4 regions of the Shewanella sp. AC91-MNA-CIBAN-0169 genome follow, and region 3 is predicted to be linked to each of the others. Evidence: predicted binding sites of a transcription regulator. Region 3 holds the regulator's gene; each other region holds the start of a gene.
The links. Region 3 encodes sigma-54, which starts transcription at its own class of promoters, with help from an activator protein. Its sites were predicted from a motif close to GTTGGCACGNNNNTNGNNT; they were not measured.
Positions count from the first base shown of each region.

Region 1: a site for sigma-54 is predicted at 881-899, ahead of AAEY98_RS03235 (flagellar hook-length control protein FliK). Genes of this name have one in related genera too.
Region 2: a site for sigma-54 is predicted at 1,310-1,328, ahead of AAEY98_RS16775 (formate/nitrite transporter family protein). Genes of this name have one in related genera too.
Region 4: a site for sigma-54 is predicted at 928-946, ahead of AAEY98_RS11285 (nitric-oxide reductase large subunit). Genes of this name have one in related genera too.

Region 1 covers NZ_JBEOPM010000002.1:175,514-177,722, forward strand. The annotation lists gene fliI (flagellar protein export ATPase FliI) at 1-321, shown strand, start outside; gene fliJ (flagellar export protein FliJ) at 327-773, shown strand; gene AAEY98_RS03235 (flagellar hook-length control protein FliK) at 1,080-2,209, shown strand, end outside.
Region 2 covers NZ_JBEOPM010000021.1:60,038-62,246, forward strand. The annotation lists gene AAEY98_RS16770 (alpha/beta fold hydrolase) at 1-89, opposite strand, end outside; gene AAEY98_RS16775 (formate/nitrite transporter family protein) at 184-1,107, opposite strand; gene AAEY98_RS16780 (EcsC family protein) at 1,390-2,187, opposite strand.
Region 3 covers NZ_JBEOPM010000026.1:58,404-60,612, reverse strand. The annotation lists gene ptsN (PTS IIA-like nitrogen regulatory protein PtsN) at 1-313, opposite strand, end outside; gene hpf (ribosome hibernation promoting factor) at 316-603, opposite strand; gene AAEY98_RS18445 (RNA polymerase factor sigma-54) at 629-2,113, opposite strand.
Region 4 covers NZ_JBEOPM010000011.1:78,795-81,003, forward strand. The annotation lists gene AAEY98_RS11275 (HlyD family secretion protein) at 1-70, opposite strand, end outside; gene slyA (transcriptional regulator SlyA) at 79-564, opposite strand; gene AAEY98_RS11285 (nitric-oxide reductase large subunit) at 992-2,209, shown strand, end outside.

The DNA.
Region 1 (2,209 bases), on a different contig from region 3:
TTATCTCGTCAGCTTGCTGATTCGGGCCATTATCCCGCTATTGATGTAGAAGCATCGATTAGCCGTGTCGCGCCAATGGTGATAAGTGAAGAACATTTAGAAGCGATGCGTAAAGTTAAACAGATGTATTCGCTGTATCAGCAAAATCGCGATCTGATTTCAATTGGGGCCTACTCACAAGGCAGCGATCCTAGGATTGATAATGCCATACGCTTACAACCTGCAATGAATGCCTTTTTGCGGCAGGGGTTTAAAGACCCGGTGACGTTTGAAGAAAGCCGAGTCATGTTGACTCAAATTGCCGCACAGTGTCAGGGATAATATCAATGACTCGAACTGACCCACTACTGACGGTATTGAAGTTAGCTACCGCAGCAGAAGACCAAGCGGCATTACAGCTTAAGTCTGCGCAATTTGAAAAACAAAAACGCCAGGGGCAGTTGGACGCGCTAAACAACTATCGTTTAGATTATATGAAGCAGATGGAAGGGCACACAGGGACTACATTACGTGCTAACCAATACCATCAATTTCATCAATTTATTCGCCAAGTCGATAGCGCTATTACCCAGCAAGTTGCCGCGGTTAAAGATGCTGAAAAACAAGTCGGTTATCGTCAAATTCATTGGCAAGAAAAACAACAAAAACGCAAAGCGGTAGAGATGCTATTAAGCCAAAAAGCAACTAAAGCGATGGTGATAGAAGCTAAGCGCGAACAAAAAATGTCGGATGAATTTGCTATGCAGCAATATTTTCGCCGAAATCTTAAATAACACTACCTGCCAAATGACTCTCTAGTCCTAATATCGTTTTACGGTTAACTTTTTTCATTACTCTTTTTGTTTATTTAATCCACCGAAAAATTAACCAGTTAATGAGTATTGGCATTTAAATTGCTTATTATCAATAATTGAAATGAAAATCGTCAGCGAAGCGACAGTGAATTCCTATTTATAAGGTTTTCATGATGACCTTATTGATATAGCGAAATAAACCGTTATATGACGCATAAGGTTTGAATACTGAGCAATTTTTAGATGACCAATAACTTAACCTTGTTTGATTGAGTGGAGTAGATTATGCAGCAGATGAGCAATATCTTACTTGGCAGTAGCAGTAAATCTGCCGATGTGAGTACGAAGGGGAATGTACAAGATGTTGAAAATACATCATTCTTATCTGCTTTCAATCAGGCGAGTGAATCCGATCTTGTTATACGGCGCAGTGGTAATACAGCGCAGGTGTCAATGGATGCTGAAGTGGACAAAACCAGTGTTGCCTTAGCAAACGAGTTGTCTACCGAAGAAAATGCTGATGCGGAATTGATTTTTGCTCAACTTAATATGGCAGATTCATTTAATAAACGTCATTCCTCTGGCGGAAATGAATTGCCGCATGTCGATAAATCCGACGTTTATTTTGACGCAGCAGTTTCTACAGAACCTAAAAGCAATACCGTAGATGTAGATCTTCTTGAGCTTGAAGCTGATGTTTCTTCTATTAAAGATGTTCTTTCTCAGCTTAGTCCAGAAGAACTCGACAACTTAATGGCATTTGCTGATTTATCTGCACAAGATTTACAAGCTCTAGACAATCAAGATTTAAGCAAATTACTTAGTGACTTCAATTTACAAGCACAGGTTATGACTAGCAGTAATGAATCGCCTGATAGTGTGCTTAATAGTGAAGAACAGAGCCAAATTGATAAATCAGTTGCCACAAGTGTAGCTGTTCAAGGCCAAGTTAGTGCGACAAACCAGAGTTTAGCAACCGCTAAAGTCGATAAAACTGTTGCTTCTGGCGTTAGCAGTTCTGCAGCGTTAACTGGAGCTACATCAGCTATGACAATTGACCCTGAGACCATTTTAGGTGATAAAACTCGTATTGATGGCAACATCCAATTAGACACTGATAATGCCAAAGTACTAGCAAAAGCTGATTTTTCGGTGGTCCTAGATTCCTTAGCGGCAAAACGCGCCTCCGGTGATCCTTCAACCGCTGTAAATCAAACTAGTTTTGGATTAGATACTCTGGCTGACATCGGTGACACTGACAGTAAGGCGTTACAAAATCAGAGTAGTTTTACGCCAATTCATAAAAGTGATGTTCCACAATTTCAGCTATCGTTAAGACCACAGGGAGAGCCTGGTGCTCAGATGCAAGAGATGATCCAGCGTTTTTCTCCTGTAATGAAACAGCAGTTAATAAC
Region 2 (2,209 bases), on a different contig from region 3:
AACTCTTTGTTATACTTAACCGGACTTGCAGCCAATGCCTGTGATACCACCGCAAATAGCGTCATTAATACCAAACAAAATTTCTTCATATTACCCTCATTCAAATAAATCATTCACAAACAACAAAACGCACCATGACAGCCATTTTGATTTAAAACAACCTCGCTTTTTTCAACCGTAAACCTACATCTCTTGTCGAACTTGGCCATAAGCTAACATCGCAAACAGCCCTGTACCGCCAATGATGTTACCCACTAACATAGGGCCGATATGGTGCGACAACGCAGTAAAAAAATTCATTTCACCATTAAGTACCAAACTAAATATTTCATTAGACCCGGCAATAACGTGAGTAAATTCTCCAGCAGCAATGAGCCATGTAAACATAATAATGACCAACACTTCAGACCCTTTGGCCGAGGGTAGCATCCACACCAGTGCGGCAATAAAAAAGCCTGCTGGTATGCCGCGCATTAATGTCTCTGAAGGCGTTAACTCTGCAACATGGCGAGATATCTGGAGGATAGCGGTAAGGATGTCTTCTGTCAGTATGTTACCGTGCACGACAATTGCCGCCGTGAAAAACGTGCCAACAAAATTTGCTGCTAACACAATTCCCCATAAGCGAGCGGTGCAAACAAGAAGATGTTTTGTGGTGTTAGCGAGTAGCGGCAGCACCACGGTGATGGTGTTCTCAGTAAAAAGTTGCAGCCTTGCGAGAATGACTAAGACAAAACCAAAAGTGTAGCCAAGGCTTTCGATGATAGACAAATAAGGATGATCGGAGCCTATGTTGCTGCGGATAATACCTTCGGCCAAAACAGACGCTGAAATGCCGATACCAGCCGCTATTCCTGACCACCACAACGACATCAACGGCCGATCGAGTTCTTCTTGACCTTCACGCAAAATAATAGAATAAACCGTAAGCGATGAAAGACTGCCATGTTCAATCACTGCATCACGCTCAGATCCTGTCAGCGATATCTCTGGTTGCGTCGGCTGACTCTCGCGTACTTCACGCATCTCAACCTTGTCGCCACACTTTGAATCACTGGTTATTGTCGATTGGGTATTTTCGGTCTGTTCCGGTCCGTGCAGTGTCATATTGATATCCTTTTCTGGCTTAAATTTAGCTTGAGGTCCCATTTAAGTACATAAAGAATAGATGCTTTATATCATCAATTCAACAAACGTTACCGCCTCACAAATGACCTATCAATACATTATTAATAAGTCATGTATTGATGGTCTACTGCGATGCTTATTGAACCTCTACTAGGATTAACCGATGGAATAAGTAAATCCAAATCAAAATTATTGCCAAAATTCAAAGCACATTTGTCATTTACTAGCCGAATAAAAACGGGTTAATTTCACGAATTATGGTTATTGATTACCATTTTTAGGTAACGACTGATAAGCACTTTTTACGGTTTCATACCCATATATACGCTCTAATTTTCGCACAATAAAATGACCTCGGGCCATATCTTGAAAGTGATCAATAAACAAAGTATTGATTATTGCACCGCCTGCCGCACCGATAGCAGGTACAGCTTGTGCCGCTGCTTTTTGAGTCACTTGAACACCAAATTTTTCAGCGATTTTAGTAATAAGTTTGACTAAAATAGGCGCGGCTTCGTCGGTAATACCTTTTTTGACCATAAACTCAGCGGCTTCAGATACTGATTTTGCTAGGGCAGCTCTTACTGCAAAATATCCCGATTCACTACCATCATCTAAATCACTTTCGCCCCCTAGTGCGAACACCTCTAAACAAGCCATTTTTGTTTCTAGAGTAGTAATAAACTCACCTTCACTACGAGCAATATCAGCTATAGAACGCAACATTATTGATGTCGAAATAGGAAGTTCAACCGCTATTGCAGCCAAGCCAAAGAAACCACCCACACCACCACTAGCAGCTACGCCTAATTTATGCCAAAGATTAGATGATTCTTCTCCGGGAATATCTTTCATAGTAAAGATTGCCGCTTCAGACGCTTTAATTAGCGACTTTTCGGTCACTTTAGCGATATTTTTATTCCAGTTATCCGGTAGAAGCGCTAACCCTTTCTCAATAGGGGTACCGATTAAATTCGTTATTTTTACCGCTAGACCAGGATTTTCTAATAGTGATTTAGCAACTAAAAGCTCTTTTTTATGTGATTCTGAAATATTCAAATAACCCCCTTAGTTGTGAAGT
Region 3 (2,209 bases):
GTACTAACAAAGCAAATAAAAGATCCACGGGTTGCTTATCGATTGCATCAAAGGCAATGGCTTCTTCACATTTAATAAATATCGCGATAGGGTGATCGATGGTCGTTAATCTACCATGAGGTATCGCAATGCCATTTCCTATACCTGTGCTACCCATTTTCTCTCTCGCTAACAGGCTTTCAAAAACCTCTTGCGAAGACAGGGTTGGGTACTGGGCAGCGACTAAATTGCTGATGAGTTCCAGTACTTTTTTCTTACTGCCCGGTGTGGCACAGGTAGTGCATTCCGGCTGCAGAATGGTACAAAGTTCCATCGTTAGTGTTTTGTATTCTTCTCTTTGTGTTTAATTACCTGACGGTCGAGTTTATCGATCAGGGCGTCTATTGCAGCATACATATCAGTACTTTCTGACATTGCAAAAATTTCTGCGCCATTAATGTTGATTTTGGCTTCTGCTTTTTGTTGTAATTTTTCTACATTGAGCACAACGTGTACATTATGGATCTGATCGAAGTGTCGTTCAAGCTTTGAAAATTTACTGTGGATGTATTCACGTAAAGATTCTGTTATTTCGACATGACGTCCAGTCAGACTTATTTGCATAAAAAATCCTCCATTGCCTAGTAGGTTATAAACTCTTACGTTGGTTTGAGGGCGGGATCATCATTGCTTCACGGTATTTTGCTATCGTACGACGAGCAACGTTTATGCCCTGTTCTGCCAGAAGCTGAGCCATTTTACTGTCACTCAGTGGTTTTTTCTGGTTTTCTGCGGCAACCAGCTTTTTGATAAAAGCACGAATGGCCGTTGATGAGCATTCCCCGCCATCGTCAGTACTGACATGGCTAGAGAAGAAGTATTTTAGTTCAAATAAGCCTCGAGGGGTGTGCATATATTTTTGTGTGGTGACTCGTGAAATGGTCGATTCATGCATTTCTACAGCTTCAGCGATATCATTGAGCACCATAGGCTTCATGGCTTCTTCGCCATATTCAAAAAAGCCTTGCTGAAATTGCACAATGCAATTTGCCACTTTAAGTAAAGTATCATTACGGCTTTCAATACTTTTAATAAACCATTTAGCCTCTTGCAGATGGCCTCGAATAAATTGACTATCCGACGGGTTTTTACTGCCTCTAGCCATGGCTGCATATTGCTGATTAACACCAATTTTAGGCATGTTGTCTGGGTTTAACTCTACTACCCAACGGCCATTTTTCTTTAATACTGTGACATCGGGAATCACGTATTCATCATCCATGGGGGTAATTAATAAGCCCGGACGAGGATTGAGTGTCTGGATTAGAGTGATTGCGTCACGTAACTCATTTTCTTTTAGTTTTGTTTTACGCATCAATAATCTGAAATCACGGCCAGCAATTAACTCTAAATAGCCTTTAATTAACAAACGGGCATTATCGATATGGGGTGTGTCGTTAGAGTATTGCGCTAATTGAATAAATAGGCATTCGCTTAAATCACGTGCTGCAACACCCACAGGATCAAAGTGTTGAACGCGTTTTAATACCGCCTCAACCTCATCTAGTTCCACATTTTCATCACCCATGGCTTCGAGAATATCTTCGGTACTTTGGGTTAAATAACCGCGTTCATCAATGGCATCAATAATGGCGGTGGCAATGGCGAGATCGGTGTCTGAAAATGGAGTGAGATTTTTTTGCCATTCTAAGTGTTCGTACAGACCTTCGGTGGTTTCACCTTGAAAGGGCATGTCGTCATCGCGCATGCTTGCACTGCCTGAACCTGACATAGGTGAGGCTGTGTATACTTCATCCCATGTGGTATCCATGGCTAAATCATCCATGGTTTCTTTGGTCATGGATTCTGCTATGTCGACGGTGGAAGTGTCTTTTTCGACATTAACAATACTGTTGTCACTAAAGTCTGTATCCGCTTGGTCGCGGTTTTCTTTTAAGGAGTCTTTTGCTTCAGAAAACTCATCTTCTATTTCAAGCAATGGATTTGAATCTAATGCTTGTTGGATTTCCTGCTGTAGCTCCAATGACGATAATTGCAGTAAGCGAATGGCTTGCTGCAATTGTGGGGTCATGGTTAAGTGTTGACCCATTTTAAGTTGGAGTGACGCTTTCATTTACCGCTTATCCCTAGATGATTTTCCATAAAAATGACAATCTCGAACTGTAATAGATTGCCATAAACATCAATGACATTTAACGTTGTTTAGGTA
Region 4 (2,209 bases), on a different contig from region 3:
AACCAAACACCATTACAAACATAAAAATAGCGATTTTAACGAGTCGAGCAAATTGTTGATCTGGGGTCATGTTATTTCTCATTCAGGAATTTTGTTGTCTTGTTCAGTGTTCTTATGCAGCGCAGCAAGAGCATTATCACTAATAAGACTAATGACACGTTCAAATTCACTTAATTCTTGGCTGCTAATACCTGCAAGTAAATCTCGACGAACCAACATAATGCGGCTTTCCATCTGCTTAAGCATGTCGATGCCTTCAGGAGTTAAGCTGACTATTCGTGCTCGCTTATCGTTCTCGCAGCAGCGGCGCTGTATATATCCTTGCTGTTCTAACTGGCTCAAAGTGCGCATTAAAGAGGGCAATTCTATCTCTAAAGCATCGGCAAGCACCTTTTGGCTCACGTTATCGCCCAAGCGCAGTAACTTCCACAGCGCAGTCCAGCGAGGGTGAGTTAACCCTAATGGTACGAGCTCCGCGTCTGCAGCGGTGCGCCATAAACGATGTAATCGCCCTAAGTGCTCAGCAAGTGAAAGTTCTTTTAATCGCTCTAATTCTTTATACATAATAAATTGCCATTTAGTTAGCGTGCTAAGCATTATAACAACTTAGCATGCTAAGTAAATGACTGATGTTAATTAATCCATAAAACTTCTATAGCGTTGAAACTAATTTATTGATAACTGTGACTAAAAATGACTAGCGTTGATTACACGAACAATAAAGATTAGGCCTTTAGTCACATGACATTACGCGGAAAAGATAATATGAGTGTTATTTAGACAAAGATGATCAGTATCACCAAAACAAAGTGTCACTTTGACATTAACAGTCTTTTTAACACCAATAAAAAGATGTCATTTTAACAGTAACCTAACGACAGGTAAAAATAAAAAACATTAATAACAGTAGCTTAATAACAATAAAAAGTTGGCACGACTTGTGTAATGCTCTGGTCATCTGTATCAAAATGACTTTGCGCTAAGAGGACTTATGAGCAAAAATAAACTCACCGGCATTGCACTGCTAATCGTGCTAGTGGCTTCCTTCACGGTATTACTCAGTTTAGGCAGCGGCATATATCGAGAAAAACCGCCGATTCCAACGGCTTTCACTGACACCAGTGGCCAACCCATATTTACCAAAAATGATATTGAGCAAGGTCAACTTGTATGGCGTTCAATGGGCGGGCATCAGTTAGGATCAATTTGGGGCCATGGTTCTTATGTGGCACCAGATTGGACTGCAGATTGGTTACATCGTGAAGCCCAAGCTTGGTTGTCTATCACCGCAAACGAGCGCTATAACCGCGATTTCACTGAACTCGATTCAGAACAGCAAGCCGGTTTAGAAAAAGGCTTAAGAGATGATATTCGCCATAACACAGTGATCAAAGGTACTGGGGATGAAACTCACGTCGCGCTGTCAAATACGCGAATTGCGGCAATTAATGAAGTGACTAAGCACTATTTATCGTTATTTGGTGATGATCCTGCATTAAGTTCATTACGTGAACAATATGCCATGAAAGAAGGCACTATCACTGATGCTGAACATCGTGAATTGTTAAATGCCTTCCTCTTTTGGGGAGCGTGGGCTGCGGTAACTGAGCGCCCTGGTTATGATTATACTTACACCAATAACTGGCCATACGATCCACAAATTGGCAACGTCCCCACTTCAGACAACATTGTTTGGTCAGTACTAAGCTTAGTGACATTGCTTCTTGGTATTGGCATGCTGGCTTGGCATCACGCCACCTGCAAAGAGGAACCATTGCCAGAACCAGCCAAAGGTGATCCATTATTTTTTACTAAACCTACGCCATCTCAAAAAGCTGTCGGAAAGTATTTTGTTACTGCAATTGGACTGTTTTTACTGCAAATATTAGTTGGCGGAATTACTGCGCATTACGCAGTTGAAGGCCAAGAGTTTTATGGTTTCCCAATAGCTGAAATTCTGCCTTATTCTGTTACCCGTACTTGGCATACTCAACTCGCAGTATTTTGGATTGCCACAGCATGGTTAGGCACAGGGCTATATATTGCCCCTGCACTATCAGGATACGAACCTAAGTATCAACGCTTAGGGGTAAACGTACTTTGGGTCGCGTTAGTCGTTATCGTATTGGGCTCTATGGCTGGTGAATGGATTGGCGTACAACAATACTTTGACCTAGACATGAACTATTTATTCGGACATCAAGGATAT